4 regions of the Kitasatospora sp. NPDC057940 genome follow, and region 2 is predicted to be linked to each of the others. Evidence: predicted binding sites of a transcription regulator. Region 2 holds the regulator's gene; each other region holds the start of a gene.
The links. Region 2 encodes HrcA, which represses chaperone genes, less so after heat shock. Its sites were predicted from a motif close to TTNGCACTCNGNNNNNCNGAGTGCNAA; they were not measured.
Positions count from the first base shown of each region.

Region 1: ACFVTF_RS20320 (FmdB family zinc ribbon protein) is a predicted target of HrcA. The motif match lies at 1,952-1,978, and genes of this name have one in related genera.
Region 3: groL (chaperonin GroEL) is a predicted target of HrcA. The motif match lies at 930-956, and genes of this name have one in related genera.
Region 4: groES (co-chaperone GroES) is a predicted target of HrcA. The motif match lies at 1,560-1,586, and genes of this name have one in related genera.

Region 1 is NZ_JBHVPH010000012.1:189,647-192,851, forward strand. Features, by position in the region: gene ACFVTF_RS20300 (sigma-70 family RNA polymerase sigma factor) at 1-122, shown strand, start outside; gene ACFVTF_RS20305 (hypothetical protein) at 304-534, shown strand; gene mscL (large conductance mechanosensitive channel protein MscL) at 545-964, opposite strand; gene ACFVTF_RS20315 (hypothetical protein) at 995-1,258, opposite strand; gene ACFVTF_RS20320 (FmdB family zinc ribbon protein) at 1,608-1,940, opposite strand; gene ACFVTF_RS20325 (MFS transporter) at 2,134-3,205, opposite strand, start outside.
Region 2 is NZ_JBHVPH010000007.1:307,677-310,881, forward strand. Features, by position in the region: gene dnaJ (molecular chaperone DnaJ) at 1-1,118, opposite strand, end outside; gene hrcA (heat-inducible transcriptional repressor HrcA) at 1,195-2,229, opposite strand; gene htpX (zinc metalloprotease HtpX) at 2,493-3,205, shown strand, end outside.
Region 3 is NZ_JBHVPH010000012.1:8,782-11,986, forward strand. Features, by position in the region: gene ACFVTF_RS19465 (cold-shock protein) at 563-766, shown strand; gene groL (chaperonin GroEL) at 1,113-2,735, shown strand; gene ACFVTF_RS19475 (hypothetical protein) at 2,831-3,187, shown strand.
Region 4 is NZ_JBHVPH010000032.1:34,442-37,646, reverse strand. Features, by position in the region: gene ACFVTF_RS33025 (polysaccharide deacetylase family protein) at 1-217, shown strand, start outside; gene ACFVTF_RS33020 (SAM-dependent methyltransferase) at 243-1,409, opposite strand; gene groES (co-chaperone GroES) at 1,727-2,032, shown strand; gene groL (chaperonin GroEL) at 2,149-3,205, shown strand, end outside.

The DNA of each region.
Region 1 (3,205 bases), on a different contig from region 2:
GCACCCTCACCGAGGTGGGCAAGCAGCACGGCCTGACCCGCGAGCGGATCCGCCAGATCGAGAAGCACGCGCTGGCCGAGCTGAAGAAGATCGCCGACCACGCGGGCTTCGAGGCCGCCTGAGAACCCGAGCCACTGGGAAGCCGAACCACTGAGAACCCGAGCCAACTGCCTGCGGCTCCATCCCGCCTCGGGCCCTGATGCGGAGCTCTCCGCACCAGGGCCCGGGGTGTGTCACGGGGCTCTTAGGCTGGAGGGACAGGACGATCCGGACGGCAGTCGACGGGAAGCGGAAGTGAACAGGGTGAGCGAGCAGGCGCGGGAGCCGGAGCAGGGACAGGGACAGGGAGAACAGCACGGGCGGGAGGAGCGGCCGGCGGCGCCGAAGGCCCGGCTGCTCTTCCGGGACCCGCTGGACCAGCAGTCCCGGGACGACACCGACACCGGCTGGGGTGAGCGCCCCGGGGCGGGGGAGAGCGGTGGGCGGGGGCTGGACTGGTACCTGAGCCAGCGCCCGCCGCACCACGGGGACTGAGGAGCGGTGCTCAGCGCTGCGGGGTGACCAGCGCGTCGCGGATCTCGGTGAGCAGTTGGACCTCCTTGGCCTCGGCCTCCGCCATCGTCTCGGCGGTGCTCTTCCGCCTGGCGGCGAGCCTGTTCATGGGCACGATCAGGACGAAGTAGACGACGGCCGCCGTGATCAGGAACTGCAGCAGGGCACTGAGCACCGATCCCCACAGGATGAGGATCCCGGACGTGACCTCGCCGGTGGCGTTCAGCTCGCAGGGGCCCTTGAGGCAGGAACTGTAGGACGCCAGGTCCTTCGTTCCGAAGACGCCGACGATCGGATTGATGACGCCCTTGACGAAGGCGTTGACGATGTTGGTGAAGGCCGCGCCGATGACGACGGCGACGGCGAGTTCGACGACGTTTCCACGCAGCAGGAATTCCTTGAAGCCTTTCATGCCGCCGTGAACGACGAAGTCGTTGCCCGGTTACGGGTGATCTTCCGTCGGTCCGGATTGACAACCCGTCCGGCCCACCGGGCCGCCCGGCGGCGACGGCAGCCCGGCCCGCGCGGGCCCGACCGCGAGCGCCGCGGCCACCGCGAGCAGCACCAGCGCGGGCACCCCGGCCCGGCGCCGTACGGCGTGCCGCCAGCGGTGCCACCCGCCGGCCCCGCGCCGGATCGGCGGGAAGCGCGGCACCTCCCGCCGGGGCGGTACGGCGGGTGCGGGCAGCGGTACGGAGAGGCTCATGGTCGTCATGGTCACCACCGAGGTCGTGGGGGGCCGCTCCTGCGCGGGCGGGCCGGTCGTTCTCCGGCGACCCCTACGATGTGCGCCGCGCCCCGCCCCGGAAAGCCCTTATCCGCAGCCTGTGGACAACTCGGGCCCTGTGGATGAATTCGTACACCCGCACGAGTGCATCCGGCCCGCCCAGGATGACGAACCGGGATGACGAACCGGGATGACGAACCGGGGCGACGAGTGGTGACGAGTGGTGACGACGAGCGGTGACGGCGAACCGGAACGACGAAGGCCCGCCGCCCCGCGAGGAACGCGGGGTGGCGGGCCCTGTCGATGCGCCGGGCGTCCGGCGCCGAGGTCAGCTCGCGGCCGGAGCCGGGCTGGAGGAGCTGGAAGAGCTCGAAGAACCGGAGGACGAGGACGTCGACGACGTCGAGGACGAAGCCGGGGTCGAGCCGGACGACGACGCCGAGGAGCTGCCGGAGGAGCCTGCGCCCACCGTGCTGCTGGAGGACGAGCGGCTGTCGGTGCGGTAGAAGCCCGAGCCCTTGAACACGACACCCACGGCCGAGAAGACCTTGCGGAGCCGTCCCTGGCAGTCGGGGCACGTGGTCAGCGCCTCGTCGGTGAACTTCTGCACCGCCTCCAGGCCGTTGCCGCACTCGGTGCACTGGTACTGGTACGTGGGCACTTGTCTTCCTCCTGGCACTCTCGCCTGATGAGTGCTAACGATGTTCAATGATGCGGCATTCCGCTGAATCAGTCCAGCGACTCCGATGTGAGATGAGCCGTGGCCGGGCCGCGCACGCTCATCCACCGGGGCTCCGGGCCGCCCCCACCGCGCGTCGCCCACGGCTCCGCGCGGTGCGCCACCGCGTGCCCGCTCAGCCCTTGGCCGCGCCCACCAGCTGCGTCGCGGCGCCGCGCTCCGGTGCGGCCGCGACCACCTGGCCCGGCCCGCCCGGCGCGGTCAGCAGGTGCCGCAGCGACACCAGCGCGATCAGGCCCAGACCGGCGCCGGCCACCGGCACCAGGAACCCGCTGGACGGCCCGTGGCCGTCGATCAGCTGCCCGGCGATCATCTGGCCGACGGCCAGGCCGAGGCCGATGGCGCCGGTCAGCCAGGTGAACGCCTCGGTCTTGGCGCCGTCCGCGACGAGCGTCTCGACCAGGGTGTAGCCGCTGATCAGGGTCGGCGCGATGGCCAGGCCGCAGACCAGTCCGGCGGCGGCGAGCGCGATCAGGTTGGGCATCGCCCACAGCGTCGAGCAGCCCAGCACCAGCAGGGCGTAGCTCATGATCATCCGATGCTGCACGGACCGCCGCCAGGCGATCACGCCGTACAGCACGCCGGCCACCATCGAGCCGCCGGCGAAGATCCCGTACACGGTGCCGGCGGCGCCGTGCTGCCCGACCGAGTCGGCGAAGGCGTTCACCGAGACCTGCATGCCGCCGAACACGGCGCCCACCCCGAGGAAGGCCCCGGCCAGCAGCCGGACCCCGGGGGAGGCGAGCGCGGAGGCGCGCCGCACGCCGGGCTGGGGCAGCGCCCGGGCGGGCGCGGTGCGCCGCTGGGCGGCGAAGGCCAGGCCGCCGACGAGGGTCAGCGTGGCCTCGGCGATCAGCCCGGCCGAGGGGCTGACCGTGGTGGCGACGGCGGTGGCCAGGATCGGGCCGATCACGAAGGTGAACTCGTCCGTCACGGACTCGAAGGCGAACGCGGTGCCCACCTTGGCCGCGGACGAGGCGGACGCGCCGTCCGCGGTGAACTTGGCGATCCAGCGGGACCGGACCATGGCGCCGATCTGCGGAACGCTCGCGCCGGCCGGGACGGCGGCCAGGAACAGGCTCCAGGCCGGTGCGTGGCCGAGCGCCAGCGCGATCAGCGTGCCGACCGAGGCCGCGTGCACCACGACGGTCGGGACGAGGACGGCGGTCTGGCCGTACCGGTCGGCG
Region 2 (3,205 bases):
TTGAGGCGCGAGAACAGGCCCTGCTGGCCCGGCGCGAACTGGCCGGACGGCCGCTCCTCGCCGCGCAGCACCGCGAGCCGGCGCAGCAGCTCCTCCTGCTCGGGGTCGAGCTTGGTGGGCGTCTGCACCTCGACATGCACTATCAGGTCGCCCCGGCCGCCGCCGCGCAGGTGCGTGATGCCGCGGCCGTGCAGCGGGATCGACTGGCCGGACTGGGTGCCGGGCCGGATGTCGACCTCCTCCAGCCCGTCCAGGGTCTGCAGCGGCACCTGGGTGCCGAGGGACGCGGCCGTCATCGGGATGGTGACGGTGCAGTGCAGGTCGTCCCCGCGCCGCTGGAAGACGGTGTGGGTGGTCTCGGCGATCTCGACGTACAGGTCGCCGGCCGGGCCGCCGCCGGGGCCGACCTCGCCCTCGCCGGCCAGCTGAATCCGGGTGCCGTTGTCGACACCGGCCGGGATCTTGACGGTCAGGGTGCGCCGGGCGCGGACCCGGCCGTCGCCGGCGCACTCCGGGCACGGGGTCGGCACGACGGTGCCGAAGCCCTGGCACTGCGGGCAGGGCCGGGAGGTCATGACCTGGCCCAGGAACGACCGGGTGACCTGGGAGACCTCGCCCCTGCCGCGACACATGTCGCAGGTCTGCGCGGAGGTGCCGGGGGCCGCGCCCTCACCGCTGCACGTGGTGCAGGTGACGGCGGTGTCGACCTGGAGTTCCTTGGTGGTGCCGAAGGCGGCCTCCTCCAGGGTGATCTCCAGCCGGATCATGGCGTCCTGGCCGCGGCGGGTGCGCGAGCGCGGGCCGCGCTGGCCGGCCGCGGCGCCGAAGAAGGCGTCCATGATGTCGGAGAAGCCGAATCCGGCCGCCCCCGCGCCGAAGCCGCCCGCGCCCCCGCCGCCCGGCGAGAGCGGGTCACCGCCGAGGTCGTAGACCTGGCGCTTCTGCGGGTCGGAGAGCACCTCGTAAGCGGCGTTGATCTCCTTGAACCGCTCCTGCGTCTTCGGGTCCGGGTTGACGTCCGGGTGCAGTTCGCGTGCCAGGCGCCGGAAGGCCTTCTTGATCTCGTCCTGCCCCGCATCCCGTCGGACGCCGAGTACCGCGTAGTAGTCCGTGGCCACCAAATGCTCCGCTTGTTCCGCCTGTAGTAGTGCTGCGACTGGACACCGCCGTCAGAGGTTCCGACGGCGGCCTGTGCTACGACTCGGCCAGGATCTGGCCCACGTACCGCGCCACCGCACGCACCGCCCCCATTGTGCCCGGATAGTCCATCCGGGTCGGACCGATCACACCCAGTTTGGCCACGCTCTCGTCGCCCGAACCGTAACCGACCGACACCACCGAGGTGGAATTCAGCCCCTCGTAGGCGATCTCCCGCCCGATCCGGACCGTCATCGCGGCGTCCGCCGTCTCACCCAGGAGGCGGAGCAGGACGACCTGCTCCTCCAGGGCTTCCAGCACCGGCTGGATGGTCAGGGGGAAGTCGTGCCCGAAGCGGGTCAGGTTGGCCGTGCCGGCCAGCATGATCCGCTCCTCGTTCTGCTCGGCGAGCGCTTCGAACAGCGTCGCCAGGACCGTGCTGACGGTCGGGCGGTCCGGCGGCTCGAAACCCGCCGGGAGCTCCTCCAGGAACCCCGGCACGTCCGGCAGCCGCTGGCCGACGGCCCGCGCGTTGATCCGGGCCCGCAGGTCCGCCAGGACCGTCTCGCCGACCGGGCCCGGGCAGTCGACCATCCGCTGCTCGACCCGGCCGGTGTTGGTGATCAGGACCAGCATCACCTTGGTCGGGGCCAGCGCCACCAGCTCGATGTGCCGCACGGTGGAGCGCGACAGCGAGGGGTACTGCACCACCGCGACCTGCCGGGTGAGCTGGGCGAGCAGCCGCACCGTCCGCATGACCACGTCGTCCAGGTCGACGGCGCCGTCCAGGAAGTGCCGGATCGCCCGGCGCTCGGGGGCGCTCATCGGCTTGACCTCGGCGAGCTTGTCGACGAACAGGCGGTACCCCTTGTCGGTGGGGATGCGCCCGGCGCTGGTGTGCGGCTGGTGGATGTAGCCCTCCTCCTCCAGCGCCGCCATGTCGTTGCGCACGGTCGCCGGGGAGACTCCGAGGTTGTGCCGCTCCACCAGGGCCTTGGAACCGACCGGCTCCTCGGTGCCCACGTAGTCCTGGACGATCGCGCGGAGCACGGCGAGCTTGCGGTCGTCCAGCTGGCGAACCTCACCGGCCATGGGGCACACACCTCCGTCTTCGCACGTTGTCCGTTCGTGTCACGCATGCTGCTGCCCGCTCCGGGAGGATCCCGGCTCCGGCACCCGCTTTGGCACTCTGAACCTGCGAGTGCCAAAACCGTACCTGCCAGTGTAAGGCCCGGGCCCAACGGCAGGAACGGCCCGGCCGGAGTGATCCTGCCCGCAGTTCCCGGCGCGGGGGTGGTGCCGCAGGGCCGTCCGGGTGGCAGCATCGAAGACGACGGCGAATGGAGGAGCAAGCAATGTCGAGCTCGGGCCAGCACACCCGTTTCGCGCCCGACCGCGGCCTGACCGGCCGCATGGTCGTGACGATGTTCGTGATCGGGCTGCTGTACGTCGGTTTCACCGGTCTGCTGATCGTGCTGCTGCGCGGCGCCTGGCCACTGATCGTCCTGATCTCCGGCGGGCTGTTCGTGGCCCAGTTCTGGTTCAGCGACAAGATCACCGAACGGGCGATGGGCGCCCACCAGGTGACCCCTGAGCAGTACCCGCAACTGCACGGCACCATCGACCGGCTCTGCGCGCTGGCCGACATGCCCAAACCCCGGGTGGCGGTCGCCGACAACGACATGCCGAACGCCTTCGCCACCGGCCGCAACCCGCAGAACGCCGTGGTGTGCGTCACCACCGGCCTGCTGCGCCGGCTGGAACCCGAGGAACTGGAGGGCGTCCTCGCCCACGAGCTGTCCCACGTCGCCCACCGGGACGTCGCGGTGATGACCATCGCCGGCTTCCTCGGCGTCCTCGCCGGGGCCATGACCCGGATCGCCATGTACGGCGGGTTCATGGGCGGCAACCGCAACAACAACGACCAGAACGCGGCCATCGTCGCCCTGATCATCCCGCTGGTGTCGATGGTCGTCTACGCCATCAGCTTCCTGCTCACCCGGCTCCTGTCCCGCTACCGGGAACTCGCCGCCGACCGCGCCGCCGCCCAGCTCACCGGTCGGCCCAG
Region 3 (3,205 bases), on a different contig from region 2:
CGAGCCGTTCGTCCGACCGGCCGTCCGCGCGTACGGAATTCCGTTCTCCGTACGCACGGGCGGCCGGCCGCATTTCGGCGGGAATATGGCGGGGTCAAGTCGGAGTAGAGTGTGGCTCGGTTGGGAACAGGGCTTCCCCTCATCCTCACCCGCGAATCACCCGCGAATCGCCGGACGGTCGTCCGGCCGCTGAGACCGGTCGGGTGCCCGGGCCGTGAAACATGTCAGGCAGATGTCAGAATTCCCGCGGGGATTTGTAGTAATCCGTCCGCTATGTCCGGCGTGAAATGCCGAATTCCTCCCGCTTTGGCCCGTCCTGCCCCTTGGCGCGGTGCCGGAATTCCCCGCAGCTGACCCTGTTGCAGAGGGCGTCGATCCGGATACATTCAGCCGCGGTCGACGTAATCACCCGCTCACAGGGCGCCGTCAGGCACCCCCGGCGGAGGATTGCGGCGTGCACGGCTGCGCCCAGGGGGGGTTCCCCGGGCCGGCCTTCAAACCAGACCCGGGCCCGCGACCTGCGGGCGCGTGAAGGGCCAGCACAGCACTAGGGGAGTTCGGAATGGCTCAGGGCACCGTCAAGTGGTTCAACGCGGAGAAGGGCTACGGCTTCATCGCGGTCGACGGTGGTGCGGACGTCTTCGTCCACTACAGCGCGATCCAGATGGACGGCTACCGCACCCTCGAGGAGGGCCAGCGGGTCGAGTTCGAGATCTCCCAGGGACAGAAGGGCCCGCAGGCGGACATGGTCCGCGCCGCGGTGTGACCCCCTTCCGACCCCAGGAGCTCGGCGCGGCCCACGGCTGGTGACCACTCGCTTCTCGGCGGGCCCGTACGACACGTGTCGTGCGGGCCCGTCGGCGTTCCCCGGCGGGGAGTTGCGCGGGTCGGCGGGAGCGCCCCGGACGGCTCGCGGGATCGCGATTGGGCTTGCACTCGACCACCCGGAGTGCTAATCATTGGCGTTAGCACTCACAGCGTGAGAGTGACAGCGGACCGGGTCGGTGAGGCCCCCGGGAGCGGTAGGGGAAAGGACCCCCGCACACCAGGGCCGTCCGTCGCGGGCACCCCTTGGTCCGAGCAGTCGACCGTGTCCCGGAGGACCACTTCTGATGGCCAAGATCATCGCCTTTGATGAGGAAGCTCGCCGCGGCCTTGAGCGTGGCATGAACCAGCTCGCCGACGCAGTGAAGGTCACGCTCGGCCCCAAGGGTCGCAACGTCGTGCTGGAGAAGAAGTGGGGCGCCCCCACGATCACCAACGACGGTGTCTCCATCGCCAAGGAGATCGAGCTCGAGGACCCCTACGAGAAGATCGGCGCGGAGCTCGTCAAGGAGGTCGCCAAGAAGACCGACGACGTCGCGGGTGACGGCACCACCACCGCCACCGTGCTGGCCCAGGCCCTGGTGCGCGAGGGTCTGCGCAACGTCGCCGCCGGCGCCAACCCGATGGCCCTGAAGCGCGGTATCGAGAAGGCCGTCGCCGCCGTCTCCGACCAGCTGCTGGCCCAGGCCAAGGACGTGGAGACCAAGGAGCAGATCGCCTCCACCGCCTCCATCTCGGCCGCCGACACCCAGATCGGCGAGCTCATCGCCGAGGCCATGGACAAGGTCGGCAAGGAAGGCGTCATCACCGTCGAGGAGAGCAACACCTTCGGTCTGGAGCTCGAGCTCACCGAGGGCATGCGCTTCGACAAGGGCTACATCTCCGCCTACTTCGCGACCGACCTGGAGCGCATGGAGGCGACGTTCGAGGACCCCTACATCCTCATCGCCAACTCCAAGATCGGCTCGGTCAAGGACCTGCTGCCGCTGCTGGAGAAGGTCATGCAGAGCGGCAAGCCGCTCGTCATCATCGCCGAGGACGTCGAGGGCGAGGCCCTGTCGACCCTGGTCGTGAACAAGATCCGCGGCACCTTCAAGTCCGTGGCCGTCAAGGCCCCGGGCTTCGGCGACCGCCGCAAGGCCATGCTCGGCGACATCGCCATCCTCACCGGTGGCACCGTGATCTCCGAGGAGGTCGGCCTCAAGCTGGAGAACGCCGGCATCGACCTGCTGGGCACCGCCCGCAAGGTGGTCATCACCAAGGACGAGACCACCATCGTCGACGGTGGCGGTGACAGCGAGCAGGTCGCCGGCCGCGTGAACCAGATCCGCGCCGAGATCGAGAACAGCGACTCGGACTACGACCGCGAGAAGCTCCAGGAGCGCCTCGCCAAGCTGGCCGGCGGCGTGGCCGTCATCAAGGCCGGCGCGGCCACCGAGGTGGAGCTCAAGGAGCGCAAGCACCGCATCGAGGACGCCGTCCGCAACGCGAAGGCCGCCGTCGAGGAGGGCATCGTCGCCGGTGGTGGCGTCGCGCTGCTGCAGGCCGGTGTCGCCTTCGACAAGCTGGAGCTGGAGGGCGACGAGGCCACCGGTGCCAACATCGTCAAGGTCGCGCTGGAGGCCCCGATCAAGCAGATCGCGACCAACGCCGGCCTGGAGGGTGGCGTCGTGGTGGAGAAGGTGCGCAACCTCCCCGCCGGTCACGGCCTGAACGCGGCCACCAACACCTACGTCGACCTGATCGCCGAGGGCATCATCGACCCGGCCAAGGTGACCCGCTCCGCGCTGCAGAACGCCGCCTCCATCGCGGCGCTGTTCCTCACCACCGAGGCCGTCATCGCCGACAAGCCGGAGAAGGCCGCTGCGGCCGCCGGCGGCGGCATGCCGGGCGGTGACATGGACTTCTGATCCTGATCGCACCGATCGGATCGGCTGGTTCCTGATCGTGTGGGCGGTTCCCTTCGGGGGGCCGCCCACACGGCGTTCTACCGGAGAATGGACAGATGGCTTCCGACGACATCGAGACCGCGCTGCACAACGCGCGGGCGCTGATCCTGGCCGACCTCACCGCACGGGACGTGGCGGACGCCGCCGTCGTCTCCCTGGTGGAGCAGGCCGTGACGCACCGCCGCTGGTGGCTGGAGCAGTGGCCGGACGGCACCGAGTACGTGCTCGGGCTGGTCGCCCAGGACGTCCAGGACGCGCTGCTGGAGGCGTACGGGCGCTGGCCGCTGTGCACCGCCTGCGCCGCCGACGGGGACCCGCACGCGCTCGGCGTGGAGCCGGAGCTGGGGCCGGAGCCGCACTGGGTGTGCGGCAAGCAGGGCGCGGTGGTCGCGCCGGTGGGGGAGCTCTCCTAGCCTGCGTCCGGCCTGCGC
Region 4 (3,205 bases), on a different contig from region 2:
GCTCTGGCGCGAGTCGATGCAGATCCACGACATGCAGTACCAGGCGGCGGACAAGAAGCTGAAGTCCGGCGACATCATCCTGGCGCACTTCCGCGGCCCGAAGGAGCTCAAGGGCGCCACGATGACCCAGATGTTCGGCGACCTGCTGGCCCGGATCCAGGAGCAGGGCTTCTCGGTGGCCCGGCTGGAGGACTACATCCAGGCGCCCGCCTCGTAGTCCGGGCGCCCGCCCCGCGGCCGCCTCAGGCGGGCCGGCCGAGCATCATCAGCGGCCCGTTGTCGGTGCGGCTGAGGATCACCGTGACGGCGTTCGGCCCGGAGGGCTTGAGCTGGCGGCGCAGCTCCTCCGGGGTGATCGCCATCCCGCGCTTCTTGATCACCACCGTGCCGACCCCGCGCTCGCGCAGCAGCGCCTTCAGCCGCTTGATGTGGAACGGCAGCACGTCGGTGAGCTCGAAGGCGTGCGCGTACGGGGTGGCCACCAGCCGGTCCGAGGTCAGGTAGGCGATCTTCGGGTCGATCAGCCGCCCGCCCACCTGCTCGGCCACCTCGGCCACCAGGTGGGCCCGGATCACCGCGCCGTCCGGCTCGTACAGGTAGCGCCCGACCGGGCCGGCCGGCGGGTCGGGCAGGTCGCCGCCGGTGAGGCTGGCGGCCTGCGGCAGCAGGGTGGCGCGGTGCGGGCGGGCGGCCCCGGTGCCGAACCAGAGCACCGCCTCCTTCACGTCGCCGTGGTCGGAGACCCACTCCGCCTCGGCGTCGGCCGGGACGGCCTCGTGCGGGATGCCCGGGGCGACCTTCAGCGCGCCGATCGGGGTCCGGCGGCCGGCCTCGATCGCCCAGGAGAGCGGCGGGGCGTACGCCTCCGGGTCGAACACCCGGCCGCGCGCCGTCCGCCGCGCCGGGTCGGTGAACACCGCGTCGTAGCCGGTGACGTCCACCTCGGCGACGTCCGCGCAGCGCACCCGGACCAGGTCGGACAGGCCCAGCGCGGCCGCGTTGGCGGCGGTGGCGGCGCAGGCCGCCGGGTCCTTGTCGACGGCCAGCACCTCGATCCCGGCCCTGGCCAGCGCCAGCACGTCCCCGCCGATGCCGCAGCACAGGTCGGCCAGCCGGCGGACGCCCAGTTCGGCGAAGCGGCGCGCCCGCCACTCGGCCACGCTGCGCCGGGTGGACTGCTCGACGCCGTTGGGCGTGAAGTACATCAGGTCGGCGTCCGGCCCGAACTTCGCCCGCGCCCGCTGCCGCAGCCGGGCCTGCCCGAAGGCCGCCGACACCAGCTCGGCCGGGTGCTCCCGCCGCAGCCTGGTGGCCAGCGCCAGCTCCTCCTCGGGCGTGAACTCGCGCAGTTCGGCGAGCAGGGCCTGGCCCTCGGGGGTCAGCAGGGGCTGGAGGTTCTCGGTGTCCACGGGGCCATTCTGGCGGGTTGGCGGCCCCACCGGCTCCGACGGCCGGCGCGGTGGGCGGGGTCGCGGCCCGCGGCGGGAGCCCGCCCGGGGCGGGGTGGTCGCACAGGAGTACGGCTGCGCGCCCGCGGTTCGGGACGCCAGGGCGCGCCGTTGGCACTCTGGTTGACTGAGTGCTAACACCGGCCTATGGTCGTCCTTGGCACTCCCCACTGGGGGAGTGCTAACGCGAAGACGTGTGCCTGACCCCCGCGACGGCAGGCCCGCAGGTTCGCTCCTACCCGTTAGAAACCCCGTAATCTCCGAAGGGGAGCTCGGACGTGACCACCAGCAGCAAGGTTGCCATCAAGCCGCTTGAGGACCGCATCGTGGTCCAGCCGCTCGACGCCGAGACCACCACGGCCTCCGGCCTGGTTATCCCGGACACCGCCAAGGAGAAGCCCCAGGAGGGCGTCGTCCTGGCCGTCGGCCCGGGCCGCTTCGAGGACGGCCAGCGTCTGCCGCTCGACGTCGCCGTCGGTGACATCGTCCTGTACTCGAAGTACGGCGGCACCGAGGTGAAGTACCAGGGCGAGGAGTACCTGGTTCTCTCCGCTCGCGACGTTCTCGCCATCATCGAGAAGTAAGTCGTTCCGACCCGCCCCGGATCCGTGTCCCAAGTGACAGGGGCCCGGGGCGTGGTTGTTGGTTCACGTAGTCCGGCGGCCGGTGGGCCGGCCGAAGCCCCGAGGGAATAGGGAACATGGCGAAGATCCTGCAGTTCAACGAGGACGCCCGCCGCTCGCTGGAGCGCGGTGTCAACAAGCTGGCCGACACCGTCAAGGTGACCATCGGCCCCAAGGGCCGCAACGTCGTCATCGACAAGAAGTTCGGCGCCCCGACCATCACCAACGACGGTGTCACCATCGCCCGTGAGGTCGAGCTGGACGACCCGTACGAGAACCTTGGCGCGCAGCTCGTCAAGGAGGTCGCCACCAAGACCAACGACGTCGCGGGTGACGGCACCACCACCGCCACCGTGCTGGCCCAGGCCCTGGTCAACGAGGGTCTGCGCAACGTCGCCGCCGGTGCCGGCCCGGCCGCCCTGAAGAAGGGCATCGACAAGGCCGTCGCCGCCGTCTCCGAGCACCTGCTCTCGGTGGCCCGCGAGATCGAGGGCAAGGACGACGTCGCCGCCGTCGCGTCCCTCTCCGCCCAGGACACCCAGGTCGGCGAGCTGATCGCCGAGGCGATCGACAAGGTCGGCAAGGACGGTGTCATCACCGTCGAGGAGTCGAACACCTTCGGCGTGGAGCTGGACTTCACCGAGGGCATGCAGTTCGACAAGGGCTACCTGTCGCCGTACTTCGTCACCGACGCGGAGCGGCAGGAGGCGGTCCTGGAGGACCCGTACATCCTGATCAACCAGGGCAAGATCTCCTCCATCCAGGAGCTGCTGCCGCTGCTGGAGAAGATCCTCCAGGGCGGTGCCTCCCGGCCGCTGCTGATCATCGCCGAGGACGTCGACGGCGAGGCGCTGTCCACCCTCGTGGTGAACAAGATCCGCGGCACCTTCAACGCGGTCGCCGTCAAGGCCCCGGGCTTCGGCGACCGCCGCAAGGCGATCCTCGGCGACCTGGCCACCCTGACCGGCGGCACGGTCATCTCCGAGGAGGTCGGCCTCAAGCTCGACCAGGTCGGCGTGGACGTGCTGGGCACCGCCCGTCGCGTGACCATCACCAAGGACGAGACCACCGTCGTCGACGGCGCCGGTGACACCGAGGCCGTGGCCGGCCGCGTCGCCCAGATCAAGGGTGAGA